One region of the Ruegeria sp. CDSB029 genome, then DNA from elsewhere that is predicted to be linked to it. Evidence: riboswitches for the same ligand, from Rfam matches in the RefSeq annotation. Region 1 holds a riboswitch; each other region holds the start of a gene.

Region 1 (4,454 bases):
TGCTCCCGCCGCAGCGCCAGAGGACAGGCCGAACAGAAACGGGTCCGCCAGATCGTTGCGTGTGGTGGTTTGCAGGACAACGCCGACGATGCCCAGCCCGGCACCGATCACGGCGGCAAACAGCGCGCGTGGTAAGCGCAGGTCAAACACGATGCGGTGGAGCGGAGACATTTCCCCTTCCACCATCCCCGTGCCCAATAAGACACCCGCCAGTGCGTCAGAGGCCGGAATGGATGTGGTCCCGTAGACCGTCGAGGTTAGCAAAAGGGCGGCCAATACAGCCGCCCCCAGCAAGAGTGTAAGGCCAAGTCGGCCCATATCAGTTCAGGCCCGGGTGCATGGCTTTGGCCATCTTCGAAATTGCTTCGATATTTGCCGGTCCGGGTGTCAGTTCCTCGTAGCGCAGACCAATCCAGCGTTCGTTCTTGACCGCGTCCGTCTGAGACATCACGGGATGGTCCTTTAGGAACTTGAAGGTATCTGCGGCGCCATTTCCAGTTTGATAATCAAGTAAAACCAGGAATTCCGGGTTCGAAGCGGCAACAGCCTCCCACGAGGAACGTCCCCAGCTGGTGTCCATGTCATGGGTGACGTTCTCGCCGCCAGCGGCAGCAATCATCGCGTCGGGAATGGCAAACTTACCAGCCGTAAACGGGGCATCGGCGGGGCCGTCCAGCAGGAAAACGCGGGGCTTCGGCAGGTCGGCCGTCTGTGTTTGAATCGCGGACAGTTCCTCTTTCCAGCCGGAAACCAGCTCTTCTGCCTTGTCTTCAACGTGCATTACTTTGCCCAAGCGAAGGACGTCGGTGAACAGCAAATCCATGCTGGCTTCGGGGCGATCCTTATCCAGGTGTACGCAGCTTTCCGTCAGGATCATCGTTTTGATGCCAAACGGCGCAAGCGTGTCGGGGGTCACGTCACCGCCCGGCTTCATCCCATAGTACCAGCCCGCAAAGAAAAGGTCGGGTTCGACCGCGACCAGATTTTCTACTGTTGGATACTTGGGCGCAAGTTCCGGGATGTCGCCGCGCAAGGTTTCAAACTCGGGGCTGGTTTTGTACCAGCCGGTGATGCCCGTCAGGCCCACGATCTTGTCCTGCAAACCCAGTGCAAAAGCCATGTCGGTCATGTTAATGTCGTGCACGACCAGCCGCTCGGGTTGAGTTTCAAACACCATCGGCTCGCCGCAATTGTCGACGGTGATCTCGCGCGCTGTTGCGGCACTTGCAATGCCGCTGATCAGTGCAGCGCACCAGAGAGTTTTGTTCATGTTACTTTCCCTAGTTTGAGGTAGTGGTTCTTCGGATATCCAGTGCCGGGATCATGCGGCCTTCATGCTGAAAGCTAAGAAAATCGACACCGAACGTTTCACGGACCCTTTCGGGTGTCAGCACTTCGTGCACTGGGCCGAAACCGGTCAGGCGTGTGGATTTCATTAACGCGACATGGGTCGCGAATTCCGGGATCATGACCAGATCATGGACGATCATGACCACCGTAATGCCCAGCTCAGCCACCAGCGACAGCATGCGTCCCTTGGCGTCCGGGTCCAGATGGTTCGTCGGCTCATCCAAAAACAGCAGCGACGGGTTCTGCGCTAACGCCCTTGCGATATGAGCGCGCTGGCGTTCCCCCCCGGATAATACGGCCATCCGCTTGTCAGCGAGGGCAACCAGTCCGGTCAGTTTCAGGATTCGGGCCAATTCCAAGGCGTGCTCAGCCGCAGATCGATCGGCGCGGATCGGGATTTGCCCAAGGGCCACGTAGTCGCGCAGAAACAAACGCCCGTCCGGCGATTCCTGTTGACTGACCACGGCGATCATTCGGGCGCGGTCCATCGCCGAAAGCTGCCGAAGGCTGCGCCCCTTTACCAAAACGTCCCCCAGCACAATCTCTTCACCGCCGCACAAAAGATTCAGCAGCGTTGTCTTACCCGCACCGTTTGGGCCAGCAATTGCCAGAGTTGCCCCTTCATTCAGTTCGAAATTGACGTTTTGCAGCAGTACGTCGCCGTTCAGGGCGTAAAACTCCAGCCCGCGCGCCTCAAGGAAAGCTCCGCAGGTCATGCGCTTGTCTCCAGTTTTAGCCGTGGCAGGCGCGCCAGGGTCTTTTCAAGAAGGGCAGGCGGGCGCTGCGATGCGTTGGTCCACCCGTCGGTGCTGCGGTGGTATTGATGCGCAAATTCGGTCAGGGCGTCCACGTCCTCAGCCGATTGGATGTCACCGAAAAGGTACTGCGCTTTGTCTATTGCCTGAAACCCGACGGTTGTGGGTCGACCGCAACCGGCCATGCAGGAAACGCTGCGGATGCCAAAACTGGATGGAAGCTTGCCTGCAAGCGCAGCGCGCAATGAACCCGCCCGGTCAGAACCCTCGCAGGTCTCGCAAATCAGAAGGAAGTGATCAGTACTGATCGACATGGCCCACTCCGCCTGTTGCCAAGCGCGGACAGAAGGTGCCAATCATGTCATCACGTCTTAGACGTGTCATAAAGCCTCCTTCCAGGACGCCCCGCCCCGGGTTGGTTGAACATCGGATGGTAGGTCTCCTGACTTGCGGGTCGTGGCTTGGCCATCCTTCCCGACCCATTTGGGGTCAGTGGGTATTTGGCGTCGCTCACCGCTTACAGTTGCGGGGGCAGTCACGGACTTGGCGCTTGTTGGCAACCTCACCGTATTCCCTTTTCATCCCTTGGCGAACCATAGGGAACCATCGCGGTGATGCTTGCCCGAGTTCCGATTTTGGGTCAAGCGATAATACTCAGCGCCCTACGCACAGAGGTCATTTGTCATTTGCCAACGATCTGACTACGCTGCATCGCAGAAATGTAGGGGCAAAGGTGGATATGTTCTGGTTCCGGGGGGGGCGAACATCCAATGTTTGAAACGACGAACGCACATTCAAAAACAAAGCCAGGCAAGATGAAAATTCAAGAAAACAGAACCTATTCTCAACTGAAGGTAGGCGACAAGGCGCAGGTCACCCGATTGTGCACCGTGGACGACTTGTACGCGTTTGCCTCGGCTTCGGGCGACCACAACCCGCTGAACCTGGCAGCCTATGACGGTGATGGAGATGGGCGCCCCGAGGCTGTCGCGCCCGCTTTGTGGCCTGCTGGTCTGGTGGCCGCAGTCATTGGGAACATCTTGCCGGGGGCCGGTACGCAAACACGTCGGGCGGATCTGAGTTTTCATGCTTCGGTTTTGGCAGGCGAAGAACTGACTGCCTTTGTGGCTGTTACAGAAAAGCGTGAAGACGGCGACCTGACCTGTTCCGCCGAAGTGCGCCGGGTCGGGGATAACGCATTGATCCTAAGCGGCACCGTACAGGTCACGCCACCATCGCGGCATTTGACCTTCGACTCGGTCGAGGTACCGGGACTGATCGTTCAGCGTCACCGGCACTTCGACGCTTTGTTGGAAAAGGCACGTCCTCTGGACCCGATGCCCACAGCGATCGTCGCCCCGGAAGAGCCGAATTCGCTAGGCGGGGCATTGCTCGCGTTGGAAAACGGCATCATTACTCCGATTTTGGTGGGCGACCCGGACAAAATCACCGCCGCTGCCGCCCAGCTTGGGGCCGATTTGTCCGGAGTTGAAATCATTGAAGCGCGAGACCACGAAGTGGCCGCCCAACGCGCGGTCGGGCTGGTCGTTGAAGGCAAGGCCCGGATGTTGATGAAAGGTCACTTGCACACAGATGTCCTTCTACGCGCCGTTCTGCGCCGCGAAAACGGCCTGAGGACCGGGCGACGCCTGTCGCATGTGTTCGTGATGGACGTGCCAGGCATGTCTCGACCCATCATGGTTACAGATGCAGCGGTGAATATCGCACCGGATCTCGAAACCAAGGCCGATATCGTTCAGAACGCCATCCATCTTGCGCATTCTATTGGCATCGAGATGCCCAAGGTTGGTGTCTTATCAGCGGTTGAAACCATCAACCCGCATTTACCGTCGTCTATCGATGCCGCGCTGTTGTCGAAAATGGCCGAGCGTGGACAGATCACCGGCGGGCTGGTCGATGGTCCTTTGGCCATGGACAACGCGGTTGATCTGAACGCGGCGCGGACAAAAGGCATCACCTCACCGGTCGCGGGGGTCGCAGACATTCTGGTTGTTCCGAATATCGAAGCCGGCAACATGGTAGCCAAACAGCTGACATATATCTCTCATGCCGAGGCTGCCGGCGTTGTGATAGGTGCTGCGGCACCGATTATCCTGACATCTCGGGCAGATGATGATGCTTCGCGGCTGGCGTCTTGTGCTGTCGCGGCGCTGCATGCAATTGCTAATGAAAGCAAAATCCATGGCTGAACATGTTTTGGCGCTGAATGCCGGGTCGTCCTCGTTGAAATTCGCGCTTTACGAACTGGTCGAGGACCGACGTCCCAGTATGCGCTGGCGCGGTCAGATCGAGCGGTTGGGGGATGCACCACGCTTGTTGGCCCAATCA
Region 2 (4,454 bases), on a different contig from region 1:
TCGCCGCCGGTGTCACACAGATGCGCAAGCCGCCGCAGGGTTGAGACGGGCAGGGTGGAGTAATCATCCAGCCGCGTATCCTCACGCCCATCGGCAGGTAGGACGGCCAGTGCGATCCCCTTGGATTGCGCCAGCGCCAGAACTTGCTGCAAGCCATAGGACCAGTAAGGCACGCCGCCGATCAAACGGATCAGAATGCCCTTGGCGCCCTCGAGCGTTTGCTCGACATAAGTGTCGACGGACAACGGGTGTTTCAGTGCTGTCAGGTTGGCCAGCCGCATTGTCGGCATTCGCCCTTCGGCCCCGCCACCGCGATGCCAGCCCGCCGCGAAAGCACCAAGGTCACTGTCCGAAAAGGACAGCACCACCAGATCCGCCGGACTTTGGCCCAGATCGGTCGGGGTCTCGGTTTCCTCGAGCCCGTGGCTTTCGCGGAAGACGACGTGCATGGCTTACTCGGCGGCCTCGGTCACGCCCACGAGGATATCGCGGATCGCGGCCTCTTTGATGTCGTCGTGTTCGGCGATGACCACCAGACGCGAACGGCGCTCTTCACCGGGTTCCCACGGGCGGTCATACTGGTGACGTACGCGGGCACCAACGGCCTGCACCAACAGACGCATCGGCTTGCCTTGAACAGCAGCATAGCCTTTGACGCGCAGGATGTTCAGCTCATTGGCCAGACGTTCGATATTGGCGACCAGTTGGGCCGCGTCGGTCTGTTCCGGCAACTCGACGATGATGCTTTCGAAATCGTCATGCTCGTGGTCGTGATGGCCGTCATGGTGGCTGGGACGCGCATCCATGTCGTCTTCGGCTGCGGCTTCCAGCCCCAGTACGACGCGCACGTCTACGGCACCTTCGGCGACTTCGACCACTGGCAGCGGACGCGGAGCTTCGGCAGCGATGACTTCTTTGGCTTTCGCCACACCTTCGGCGCCCGCCAGATCGGGTTTTGTCAGCAGGATGATGTCGGCGCACGAGATCTGATCCTCGAACACCTCAGACAGGGGCGTTTCGTGGTCGATCGAGTCGTCAGCCAGGCGCTGGGCGTCCACGGCTTCGACATTCGGAGCGAAGCGCCCGGCGGCGACGGCCTCGGCATCGGCCAGAGCGATCACGCCGTCAACGGTGATCTTAGAACGGATATCCGGCCAGTCGAACGCCTTCAGCAGCGGCTTCGGCAGCGCCAGACCAGAGGTTTCAATCAGAATGTGATCGGGGCGCGGCTCCAGCGCCATCAGTGCCTCGATGGTCGGAATGAAGTCATCGGCTACGGTGCAGCAGATGCAGCCATTGGCCAGTTCCATGATGTTTTCCGCCGGGCAATCCGGAATGGCGCAGGATTTCAGGATATCGCCATCGACGCCAACATCGCCGAACTCATTGACGACCACAGCCAGACGCTTGCCCTGCGGGTTCTGCATCAGGTGCTTGACCAGCGTAGTTTTGCCCGAGCCCAGAAAGCCGGTGATCACAGTGACGGGGAGTTTTTCGAGATTGCTCATTTCAGGGCTCCAATCGGGGGAATGCGGGCCGCACAGTTTTTGCGGAAATGTTCGGGGCGCTCACGCCATTTCACCAGACCGTCTTCAGCGGCCAGATATTTGGTGACGCCTTCGACGATGGTCTCGACGTGGTCGGTCTCGTCGAGGTTTTCATAAATGAAGGTCCATCGGGACGGGCCACCACGCAAAACGATCGAACATCCCTGATCACAGTTCGACAGGCATTCCACCGGCTTCAGGTCCACGCCGTCAGGCAAGCCCGCCTGTTCAAGCGCTGTGTGCAGCAAAGTGCCGGGTCGCTGAGCGTCATCTTCGATGGGCAACCCACGGCGGCATGTCGTGCAGACCAGCAATTCGACTGGTGCGGTCTCGGTCACGTCTCTCATCCCCCTAAATCCTTTATACGGGGGACGGGGTTTCATGCGGGCCACGTGTGCGACATGGACCCGACACCGGAACACCCCGCCCGGTTTCAACTTCGGGTGCTGGCAGGTCTCCCGGCTTGCGGATGTCAGAGCGTTTGCCCTGTCGGATGTCCCGCCTTCCCGGCCTATTGGGCCAGTGGCTTTGGGCACCCTCTCCGGTCACGGTCGCGGGGGCGGCTGTGCTTGGCGATGACATCGCTGGCACATTCCCTTTTCATCCATCCGAGGATGGACACCAACGCATGCGACATGCGGCACGGGCAGGGGGCTTGTCAAGCACGACTGAGGATTGAAAACCGGTTAAGTCAGAAAAGCGACCAGCCGAAGTCAGTCAGCGGCATTCGATGCGATCCGATCACGAAGCCAGGCGCAAAACAGCCCCGCAGCCGCGGATGATTGAGCGCTTCCGGGCTTGGCAATCAGGTAGTGCGGTTGTGCAAACGGAATCGCTGGACCGGCAATCGCAACAGGCGCGCCTTGGGCAATCGCGTTCTGTGCGAACCTTTGGGCAATATTAAGGAAGCGGGCAAAGGCGCGACAAAGACAAAGCACATCCCTCTACCACTGTCGCATTGTGCGTCGCGCCGTTTGTTCGCGGGAAAAGATTTGGCACGTGTGGCATTACTTTCAAACCGCTTCGACATTTAACCCCGGACATCAACGGCGACGGTTATGCTGTTCCAGAAGCCAGTAGGAACATGATACCCAAGTGTATACGCCCGAATTTGCGAAAGCAGCGCAGAAAGCTAAGTGTTTGAAAAGAAGTGGAGGCGAGTACCAATTTCGAACTTGCGTAAAGGAATTAAATTTCTTAATAAATAACAATTGTTTAGTGAAATTTTATCGGTACGTGGGCTTGCGAATGTTGCGGGATTGTTGGTTGAAATTGTTCATTGGCTTAACGCCATCAAGGATGATGCTCGATTTTTGGTTCAAGTGGATTTTGGTGCAATGATCACAGCAACGCTGATTGCTTTCAGGCGCGTCGCAGCCTGAATGCGCCGTCACTCGACCTTCCGCCCGTCAAGATATGAGCCGGTGTTCGGATACCTTGAACGCTGCTTCAATAGCTGCACGATTTCGTCGGCAACAACTGCCATTTTGTCATTTGAAAGATTCTGATGCCGGTTTGCCAGAGTAGTCAGTAGTATACGTAATTCTTCATCCGGAATGGAGCTGTCTAGAGCCACCGACATAATGCTGGGGCTTACAACGCGTGCTAAAACAGTTGAGCGCCGTTTGACAATTGCTCCCGGATCGAACGTCGCGTTCTGGAGGTGTCTAAACCTGGTTCGTTCGTGAAGGTAAGTGTCGTGAGCGAACTTTTCCTCCGGTAGTCGTTTCTCTGCGATCTTCCGATGGAACCTTACAAGTCTAGCAACGTCTTTGACTACAGTGGTGGTCGTTTTCAGTACATCCAGCTTTTTGTTCGAACGGATGTATTCTCGAGCGTCCGCTTTCCACTTGAAACCTGCGAAAAGCAAAGCGTTTGAATCGAGTAGCAGTCGCACCGTGCGACTTTCCCCCATCGAAATGGTAATGCCAGGCTCCACCAAATGATGATGTAGAATAAAGTTCCTTAGACCCATGGCAAAACTATGCGCGCCGGAGTTCTTCCCGATTACCCTTCCAATTCCCCGGGTGTAAGATTCACTGTTTTCCAGCTTGGAGTATTTTCGGATACGTCTGCAAACATCTACGTATGAAGCATAAAGCGCAGAGAATGTTAAAAGATTGGATGTTGCCTTAGATTGTTCTCGAGCATACGCAGAGTTATCTGAGCGCTTGAACTCAAGAACGGTGTCCATCCCTGCCGTAGCCGCATTCAAACCAAGGCTTGCTTCCAGCATTGCGGCATGCACCCTTTCTAAGTTCTCCAGTGCGGTATGAACTTTATGGTAAGGGGAAAAGCGCAATGCGTAATTCCACGATTCCTCTTGCAGCTTTGAAGTGTATGCGGCGAAACCCTCTGGATGATCCGTGCTGCTTTCTGCAATATATGTTGCGACCGTCAGCGCTCGGTTTAACTCGGCGAGCTGACCGTCTCCAAAGTCCCATCTCAGTAGGTCGACTTGAGAGAAACACTTCGCTAATTGAAACTCCTGTGTGGTAACACCCTTTGAGACGGATGCAAAAAGATCGTGTGGTTTAAAGCGATGCTTGGCAATGAAACTCGCAAAATCTTCTTTGGGCATTCGAAACCTAGCTAGTTTTGTTGATATCGCATCGAAGACTTTCCGACATGAACTATAAAATTGACTACTAGGGTGCCGCTCTCGGGCGTCTTCTGGTTCCAGCTTCAAACTATGCGGTTACTATCTAGGTATGATGAAGCTTGCAAATCTGTTCCGAAGACGACAACCCCAACCCAAAAACCCACTTTTGAGTTTTTTCGCACCGGCCAATAGAACACGGCGCGAATAAACCCACGTAACAATGCCATGGGAGGACCCGCGATTTTCTTCGGTGGACCAATGTATGAGTTCTTGGCTCGGTTTTGATGACTACGTGGGAGGGAAGG
Region 3 (4,454 bases), on a different contig from region 1:
TGATCGAAAACATGGATCTGATTCCCATTTGTGGTCGCGTAGCTGATGATATCGACATACAAACCAGCCGGTATGACCGACGCATTCTGCCTGTTTGCCTCAACTATTTCTTCGAATACCTTCGTCGTATAGTTTGGCCGACCATATCTGGGCAGTAAGGTGAATGCATTGAGATTGTAACCAAAGTGTTTGGGGCCGACGAAGACGATATTGTGTTGCGCGGCAAGCCCGTTTTCAAGAAAGAGTTTGCAAGCGCCAGAAAGGTTGACGATTGGCAAGAAAGTCGCGTCAGCATTTTGTATCAAAGATTTTGTGTCATCGTCCCAAAGCCTGGGCTCGCAAACATTGAGCGCGTCGCGATAAATTAGATTTGCATCCTTCATTATGCCCATCTCAATGAGAATATTCGCAAAATCACGGGCCTGACTGTTTCCGACAATCAAAACGTTGATGCCGCTGTTCGTATCAAACTTATCTGCGTCGTATTGGCTGATGCGGTGATTATACCAAATGTGCATCCCCGCTGCGACCTCTCGATCCGTGTCGAAAACGCGTGTAGGGAAGCCTTGGCCGAGATACAGCGAAAGCCCAACAGCACACAGCGTTGCGGTCACTGCGGTGCACGAAACAACAAGGCGTGAAAGAGAGATCGCGTTTTTGTTGCGAAACGGTTGTTCGACAAAACGCCAGGTCAGATAGGACAAAAGGAATGCAAATGGTATCAAGCTGGCAAGAAAATACGGGCTGGGTTCCTCAAAGCTCGCAATGCGCGCAAATGCGAAAATTGGTTGGTGCCAGAGATACAGGCTGTAGCTGATCAGGCCAATGCCAACCAGAATTCTGATGCTCAGCAGTTTGGCGACAAAAGTGCCTTCCTTTGCATAGAGGAGAACGAGCAAAGACCCGACGACCGGAACGGCTGTCAGGTATGACGGGTGTTGCATGGTCCCGTCAAAGATCACCATAGATGCAATCACCGCTATAAGGCCAAGTAGCGAAAGACTGTTGCTCGCTCTAACCTTGCGCTTATTTTCCCAACATGCCCCCAATGCACCGAATCCGAGTTCCCAGGCGCGTGTATGCAGAAGATAAAATGTGCTCTCCGGGTGGGTTTGAACCAACAGTACGCTCGCCAGGAAACTGGACCCGATGATAGCCCAAACCAGCAGATCCGTTCTGTGTTTAAGTACCGGGTACAGGGCCATAAGCAAAAGCGGAAAAACTATGTAAAACTGTTCTTCAACTGCCAGGCTCCATGTGTGAACCAGAGGTTTGAACTCGGACGCGAGGTCCCAGTATCCACTTGTTAGCGTGAGAAGAACATTATTCAGAGAGAACATCGTGGCCACGACACTCTGGCCGAAGTTTTCCAGTGGATCGGGCAGCATGGTAAACCAAGCGATAGGAATACACACCAGTACGACGACACTCAGGGCAGGCAAGATCCGTCGGGCCCGACGCTCGTAGAACTTCAAAAGAAAGAAGCTATTTTTTCCAAGATCATCAAGGATAATAGAGGTTATTAGATATCCGCTGATAACGAAGAAAACGTCTACGCCTAAAAAACCTCCACTGAACAGGCTTATGCCGGAATGAAAAAGAACCACTGGTAAAACTGCAATGCTGCGAAGGCCATCAATTTCTTTCCGTTACAGCATTTAATCAAAACCCACTCTTGTATTTTGTGCTCGGGCCTGTGAGCTTTCGAAGCGTATCTGTCGTCAAGAGTGTGTCGAGGAACTTTGAGCCGCCGCAGCCAATCGAACAAAGTATTGGCAGGTTTATACGTTCCGGTCGTTGCAAGATCCAGGCTGAAACCTTCTGAGTGAGCCCCGCGAAGTCACTGCCATTGCTAGCACCCTTATCGTAGAATTTTTTTGGCTGATTGGAGCCTGGTACAAATTGCCATCACCGATTGGTTCGCGCTCTTGTCGAATCAAATCAATTCGTATTTGGTCCACGTGATGGTTCCCGACTGTATTCTGCGGTCAGGGATAAAAGGGAATACGGTACGGATCTGTAAAAAGGCCAATTCCGTGACTGCCCCCGCAACTGTAGGCGGCGAGCGACCCGAGATCGTCCACTGGGCAATGGCCTGGGAAGGATCGGGATAGCTTTGACCCGCAAGTCAGGAGACCTGCCATCCGAAATTGATGAACCTGGGCGGGGTGTCCCAGAGGGAGATGACAATGTTTCAAGCGGTCCGTACCGTGCACGAACTTGCGCTCGCTTTGCCCCTGTCCGAACACAGGAGGCGTTGCCGTTGTCATTGCAAAAAGCTGACACCCAAAGGGGTAAGTGCTTGACGGAATTCAGTGTTCCGGTGCTGGTCGCGGGGGCTCTGGCGCTGTCGGCGATCTTGTGGCTCGCGATTTACGCGGTGATTTGATGTCGGCCGTTTTACAAATCCGCGATCTGACGTTGGGCTACCGCGACCTGACATTGTTTCACCGCCTCTCCATGGATATCGCGGCTGGGACAACCCTGGCCGTTCTTGGTGCGAACGGGTCGGGCAAGAGCACTTTTGTAAAGATGCTGCTGGGCTTGATGGATCCGCTTTCGGGCAGTTTGACTTGGCCGCAGGGCCGTCCTGGTGACATCGGTTACCTGGCGCAGATGACCGAATTCGACCGCCGATTTCCCATCCGTGTGAGGGATCTTGCCGCGATGGGGGCCTGGCGCGGCTTTGGTTATCGTACCGGGCTGGACGCCGCGGCGCGTGACCGGATGGCCGCCGCGCTGGATGAGGCCGGGGTACTGGATATCGCTGACCGGCCTCTGCATATGCTATCGGGCGGGCAACTGCAGCGCGCGCTGTTCGCGCGGGTTATCATGCAGGACGCGCCGCTGATCCTGCTGGATGAACCGTTTGCCGCAGTCGACCAAAGTACCGAAGCACATCTGTTGTCGATTATCCGCCGATGGCGCGATGAGGGGCGCGCGGTGGTTTTGGTGGTGCACGATCTTTCCTCAGTGCTGGATTATTGCAGCCACGCGCTGCTTTTGGGCGGGCAAGAGGCGACCCACGGACCGGTGTATGACGTTCTGACACCAGACCGGCTGGTTGCACAAGGATACCTCTCGGAAAGTCAGGCGTCCTGGATGTTCCGTGGCACCCATTCAACACCGGAGCACGCCAATGTATGACCTGATCGTCGAAATGTGGAGCTTTGCCTTCATGCGTCGCGCTTTTGTGGCAACCACGGTTTTGTCGGCTTCGGTCGCGCCGGTGGGGGCATTTCTTGTTCTGCGTCGCCTATCGCTGGCTGGTGAGGCCATGGCCCATGCGATTACGCCAGGCATCGTCATCGGCTTTGTCACGGCGGGCTTGTCAGTCATGTCACTGCTGGTCGGAGGGCTTATCGCGGGTGTTGGCGTCGCCATTTTGACCGCCTTTCTTGCACGCCGGACAATCCTGCGCAGCGATGCCAGCCTTGCCTCGCTGTATCTGATCGCATTGGCGGTAGGTATCTTTATCCTGTCTGCAGCAGGGTCCGCAGTTCCACTAAAAAGCTTCCTGTTTGGATCAATCCTTGGGATCGACGACGCGTCGATGGTCCTTGTCGGCGGGGTGGCGACAGTAACATTGCTGGCATTCGCCGTTCTGCTTCGTCCGCTGATTGTCAGCACCTGTGATCCGGTTTTCTTCGAAACTCAAACGCGCCGGCCGTGGTTGGTAGATCAGGGTTTTATGCTGCTGTTGGTTCTGAACCTGCTGGCCGCGTTCAAAACACTGGGAACGTTGATGGCCGTTGGCCTCATGATCCTGCCTGCGACCGCCGCGCGCTATTGGGCCAGTACGATCACCGGGCAACTGGTCCTGGGCTTTGTGTTTGCCTTGTCCAGCTGCTGGATCGGCCTGACCCTGTCCTACTTGTTCCCGGACACGCCGTCCGGCCCGGCGATCGTTTTGGTTGCCGGTGGGTTCTTTCTGTTCTCGGCCATTTTCGGTCCCCTTGGTTTTGGCAGACGGATGCGCAAACCGTCTGTTTCCAAAGACATCCCCATTGCCCAAATTCAACAAGAAGAGAGAGCACAATGACTCTTGTGAAGTCACTCTATGCCGGCATCGCCTCTGTGTCGTTTGCTTTGGCTGCATTGCCGACTGTTGCGGCAGAAGACAACGTCAAGATCGTCGCCAGCTTTTCGATCCTCGGCGACATGGTTGAAGAAGTCGTGGGCGATCTGGCCACAGTTACGACAATCGTGGGTCCGGATGCGGATGCGCATGTGTATCAGCCTTCGGTTGCAGATGCGAAGGCCGTTGCCCAGGCGGATATCATCTTTGTCAACGGTCTGGGCTTTGAGACATGGTCCGATACCCTAATCGCTGAATCGGGCACTGACGCAACCGTGCACGTTGCCACCGACGGCATCACGCCTGTCACAGTCGAGGGCAAAATCGACCCCCACGCCTGGAATTCGCTGTCGAATGGCATGATTTACGTGACCAA
Region 4 (4,454 bases), on a different contig from region 1:
GACGGTGGGGTCATCGGCGGCATCGGGCGTGATTTTGACCACGGAAACCCAATGGGTGATCTCGGCCAGATCGCGCAGCACGGCCAGCGGGTCGGCCCCTTCGGCATACTGGCCGCTCAACTCAGTCAATGCCCCAGCCGCATCGCCACGCAGGATCATGTCCATCAGATCCAGCACGCGCCCGCGATCTGCAAGGCCCAACATTGCCCGAACCTGATCGGCGCTGGTTTCCCCTGCACCATGTGAGATCGCCTGATCCAACAGCGAGGTCGCATCGCGGGCAGAGCCTTCGGCCGCACGTGTGATCAAAGCAAGCGCGTCTTCGGCGATCTGTGCGTTTTCCGCCGCGGCGATCTTGTTGAGCAGACCGATCATATCTTCGGGTTCGATCCGGCGCAGGTCAAACCGCTGGCAGCGCGACAGCACTGTCACCGGGACCTTGCGGATTTCGGTCGTCGCAAAGATGAACTTTACATGTTCGGGCGGTTCCTCAAGCGTTTTGAGCAGCGCATTGAAAGCGCTGGTCGACAGCATGTGAACTTCGTCGATGATGTAAATCTTATAACGCGCACTGGCGGCACGATAGCGAACGCTGTCGATGATCTCGCGGATATCGTTCACGCCGGTGCGGCTGGCGGCGTCCATCTCCATCACGTCGACATGCCGGCCTTCCATGATGGCAACGCAATGCTCGCACTGACCACAAGGTTCGGTCGTTGGCTTGCCTTCACCATCGGGACCGATGCAGTTCATACCTTTGGCGATAATCCGGGCAGTGGTGGTTTTGCCGGTGCCGCGAATACCGGTCATGATAAAGGCCTGCGCGATCCGATCCGCTTCGAACGCATTTTTCAGCGTGCGCACCATTGCGTCCTGTCCAACCAGATCTGCAAAGGTTTCAGGGCGGTACTTGCGGGCAAGAACCTGATAGGCGGGGCTGGGCGTTTCGGTCATGTCTGCTCTGTCAGATTCGTGTCAGAAATGCAGCGTAGAGACCCGGGCCGCCCGCGTCCACAGCATGCTTTGTGGAATTTCGGTTTGGACAGCGTCTGTAAGCGGGATAAATAGGCTGTCAAAATCTGGTGGGCCGGTGGCAGTAGGAGCATAAGCTTTGGCAAAATTTGCAATCTACGCGCTGCCTGTTGGCACAGGCACCTTGGCGCTGTCCCCCTTGCCTAGCGGCGGCAGTGGGTATGTGGATGATCTGAGGGTGATACAGGACTGGAACCCCGATCTGGTGATTTCAATGACCACCGAGGCTGAGATGCAGCAGGTCGGCGCAGGCGGTTTTGGTCGAGACGTTCAAAGCAGGTCCGCGACCTGGGTGCATCTTCCGGTCGAGGATTTTGGCACGCCGCCCCTGCCAATCGAAACTCTTTGGCCCGACGCCAGCGCAGCCGCCCGGCAGGTGCTGTCCGACGGTGGACGCGTGCTGGTGCATTGCCGGGGCGGTTGTGGGCGGTCGGGGATGGTCGCGCTGAGGCTCATGGTGGAAAGCGGTGAAGATCCAAACCACGCGCTAAACCGGCTGCGCTTGGCCCGACCATGCGCGGTGGAAACGGATGAGCAGATGGCTTGGGCCATGAAACCGGCCCAGAGCGATCGGTGAACTAGGATCAGGCCGTGGCTTGTTGAACAACCTGATGCGATGGACGCGGTGCAAGGGCCGATGCCTGAAGCATGGCGCAAGGCAAGGCCGCCAAAACACCAGCAGGCAGAGTGGAAAAGTCAGGGTTGAACATCATATCGGCGTATTCGTCCAACGTGTCGGCCGAGTCGCCCGTGTTTGCCCCGCAATAGACCCTGATCCGGGCCGGGCTGGCGCGAAACCGTGCGGTGCAACCCTCATCGCAATGGGTCAGTTCGCTGGAGCCGTCCACCTCAAATTCGCTGGTCGTCATTGGTTGTGCTGTTGCCATCGCCTCGGCCAATGCCCGAGCCATTTGGGCCAATGCGGGGCATGTTTTCCCCGTTTTCTGGCACAGGGTGGCGGTGAATTCGTGGGTCGTTGTCTTCCAGATCATAATGCGCCCTCCGCGCGGTGAGCGGGGGACGTGGAACAGGGAACTCAGCGTACTGAAGACCTGCCCGGACACCCCGCCCGAGTTTCGGTTTTTACTTTGATGGCAGGTCTCCTGACTTGCGGGTCATTGCTTTGCCGACCTTCCCAGCCTTTCGGCCAGTGGTATTTCGGCATTGCTTACCGCTTACAGTTGCGGGGGCAGTCGCGGCCTTGGTCTGTTCCGGCATTGCCGGGCTGGACCGCACCGAGTTCCCTTTTCATCCCGCCCCAATATAAGGACGAGAACCATCACCTCATCGCTAGCGGTTGTAGGTGGCTTGTGTCAAGCGGGCTGTTTTCCATCGTTCAAGTGGACGCTTGGTCACTTTGAAAATCTGTTGACTCTAGTCGCGCAAAAGCGCCGATATGCCATATGTGAACCGAATAGTTCAGATGCTTGCGAGGGCACCATGTTGGACAACACTCCGGTCGTTTTGACCGAAGATTTCACGTTTTCTGCCGGAGAGGCCGAACTGTCGGCACGGCTGTATATGCCTGCCTCGGCACCTGATGTGGCGGTTGTAGTCCATGCAGCCACAGGCGTACCGCGCGACTATTACCAGCATTTTGCGCGGTGGTTGGTGGAAGAACAGGGTATGGCCTGTCTGACCTATGACTATCGCGATTTTGGCCACTCTCTACACGGGCGCCTGCGCGATTCGCAGGCCACGATGGCTGACTGGGCGTTGATCGACATGCCCGCTGCTCGCGCCGAAATGCGGCGCAGATTTCCCGCCGCCCAGCAGTGGAGCATTGGCCATTCGGTGGGTGGAATGCTGGGGCCAATTCAGCCCGATATTGAGCAGATCGACCGGATGATCTGTGTCTGTTCAGGTTTGGTGACGGTATCCGACCACCCCTGGCCGTATCGCGCACTGGCGACAATGTTCTGGTATGCCCACCCGCCATTGCTGGTTAAGGCATTGGGATACCTGCCAGGCAAGGCACTTGGGTTCGGCTCGGACCTTCCGGCACGTGTCTACTGGCAGTGGCGCAAATGGTGCACCGCTGCGCTGAGCTATGTGCCGGATATCGGCAAAAGCCTTCCAGACGCCCGTTGGGCTGCGTCGGAAACACCCGTCGATCTGTTCACAATGGACGATGATCAGGTGGTGCCCCCGAACGCGGTTTGGCGCCTGGCCGATCTTTACGGTCCCAAAGCCCGCCGGCATCAGTTGTCGCCGAAAGACTTTGGATTGGCCGAGGTCGGTCACATCGGCGCATTTGCGCGCCGAAATGCGGCCATATGGCCCCGGTTAATCGCCTGAGCCGGTACTTACAGCTTTTTGCGGGATTTCTTGTCCTGCATCACCGATCGTACCATCTTACCAAAGGCCTTGTCGCGCGCACGAGACTGCGCAACGGTTTCCGAGTTCCTTTCATCTTCGCGCCGCAGCTTTCGCCAGCGCTCCAACCGCTCGGTGTCCAGTGATCCGTTTGCAATCGCATCCTGCACGGCGCAGCCCGGCTCGGCCTGATGCTGACAATCGGAAAAGCGGCAGGTCTGAGCCAATTCCAGAATGTCAGAAAAGACCTCATCGACGCCATCCTGCGCATCCAGCAACCGCAAAGCCCGCATGCCGGGTGTATCGACCAGCCATCCGCCGTTCTGCATCGGATGCAACGCGCGGGCAGTTGTCGTGTGCCGCCCGCGCGCGTCGTCCGCGCGAACGCCGGACGTTGCCTCATCCAGGCCCGTCATGGCGTTGACCAATGTTGTCTTGCCGACACCGGATGAGCCGACCATTGCGGCAGTCTGCCCGGTGGAGCACCAGGACAGAACTTGCTGCACGTCCAGGGCATCCAAAGCATTGATAGCCAGCACGGTCAAAAACGGAGCCAGCGACTCGGCTGCTTTGGAGAAATTATCAGGATCGGCGCAGGTATCGGCCTTGGTTAGAACGATCACCGGATAGCACCCGGCCTGGTGTGCCAAAGCCAAATACCGTTCCAGTCGGGCCAGATTGAAGTCAGCATTGCAGGAACTGACGATGAACAGCACATCCACATTAGCAGCAATCAACTGAGCCTGGGCCCCGGTTCCGGCGGCGCGGCGTTTCAAAAGGCTGCGGCGTTCCAGCAGCTGTTGAACGCGGTTATGATCATCCGCCAATACCCAGTCGCCGACGGCGAAGTCGCCCGTCGGCTGGGCCAGGGTGAGCAGAGGTGTTTCACCGTTGATGTTTGCACCGATCAGACGATCACGGTGAACGGCTGTGATGCGAAAGGGAACGCACGAAGGATTGGCCGCATGTTGGGCGGCAAAGTGTGAGGACCATCCCAGGTCCGAAAGTGTAAAAGACATTGTTCTGCCTGTGTTCAGGTACAGCAATCCGTCTGGATGGCGGTCGCGCATCCAGCGGTAATGTGTTCAGGCAGGTGTGAGGGTCGG

Evidence for each region. Region 1 has a riboswitch for cobalamin ahead of AC2FI8_RS08100 (DUF1636 family protein). Riboswitches for the same ligand answer to the same signal wherever they lie in the genome.
Region 2: it holds a riboswitch for cobalamin, as region 1 does, so the genes downstream of both, AC2FI8_RS04780 (DUF1636 family protein) here and AC2FI8_RS08100 (DUF1636 family protein) in region 1, are expected to answer to the same signal.
Region 3: it holds a riboswitch for cobalamin, as region 1 does, so the genes downstream of both, AC2FI8_RS22660 (metal ABC transporter ATP-binding protein) here and AC2FI8_RS08100 (DUF1636 family protein) in region 1, are expected to answer to the same signal.
Region 4: it holds a riboswitch for cobalamin, as region 1 does, so the genes downstream of both, AC2FI8_RS12570 (hypothetical protein) here and AC2FI8_RS08100 (DUF1636 family protein) in region 1, are expected to answer to the same signal.

The regions. Positions count from the first base shown of each region.
Region 1 is NZ_JBXWOX010000005.1:150,868-155,321, reverse strand. Features, by position in the region: gene AC2FI8_RS08115 (FecCD family ABC transporter permease) at 1-318, opposite strand, end outside; gene AC2FI8_RS08110 (ABC transporter substrate-binding protein) at 320-1,270, opposite strand; gene AC2FI8_RS08105 (ABC transporter ATP-binding protein) at 1,281-2,066, opposite strand; gene AC2FI8_RS08100 (DUF1636 family protein) at 2,063-2,419, opposite strand; cobalamin riboswitch at 2,521-2,726, opposite strand; gene AC2FI8_RS08095 (bifunctional enoyl-CoA hydratase/phosphate acetyltransferase) at 2,921-4,315, shown strand; gene AC2FI8_RS08090 (acetate/propionate family kinase) at 4,308-4,454, shown strand, end outside.
Region 2 is NZ_JBXWOX010000003.1:79,587-84,040, forward strand. Features, by position in the region: gene cobN (cobaltochelatase subunit CobN) at 1-449, opposite strand, end outside; gene cobW (cobalamin biosynthesis protein CobW) at 453-1,508, opposite strand; gene AC2FI8_RS04780 (DUF1636 family protein) at 1,505-1,894, opposite strand; cobalamin riboswitch at 1,979-2,188, opposite strand; gene AC2FI8_RS04785 (hypothetical protein) at 2,938-4,128, opposite strand.
Region 3 is NZ_JBXWOX010000030.1:19,853-24,306, forward strand. Features, by position in the region: gene AC2FI8_RS22655 (acyltransferase family protein) at 1-1,640, opposite strand, end outside; cobalamin riboswitch at 1,949-2,159, shown strand; gene AC2FI8_RS22660 (metal ABC transporter ATP-binding protein) at 2,389-3,147, shown strand; gene AC2FI8_RS22665 (metal ABC transporter permease) at 3,140-4,042, shown strand; gene AC2FI8_RS22670 (metal ABC transporter solute-binding protein, Zn/Mn family) at 4,039-4,454, shown strand, end outside.
Region 4 is NZ_JBXWOX010000009.1:52,072-56,525, reverse strand. Features, by position in the region: gene AC2FI8_RS12580 (DNA polymerase III subunit gamma/tau) at 1-954, opposite strand, end outside; gene AC2FI8_RS12575 (protein-tyrosine phosphatase family protein) at 1,112-1,609, shown strand; gene AC2FI8_RS12570 (hypothetical protein) at 1,617-2,024, opposite strand; cobalamin riboswitch at 2,109-2,328, opposite strand; gene AC2FI8_RS12565 (alpha/beta hydrolase family protein) at 2,473-3,330, shown strand; gene rsgA (ribosome small subunit-dependent GTPase A) at 3,339-4,367, opposite strand.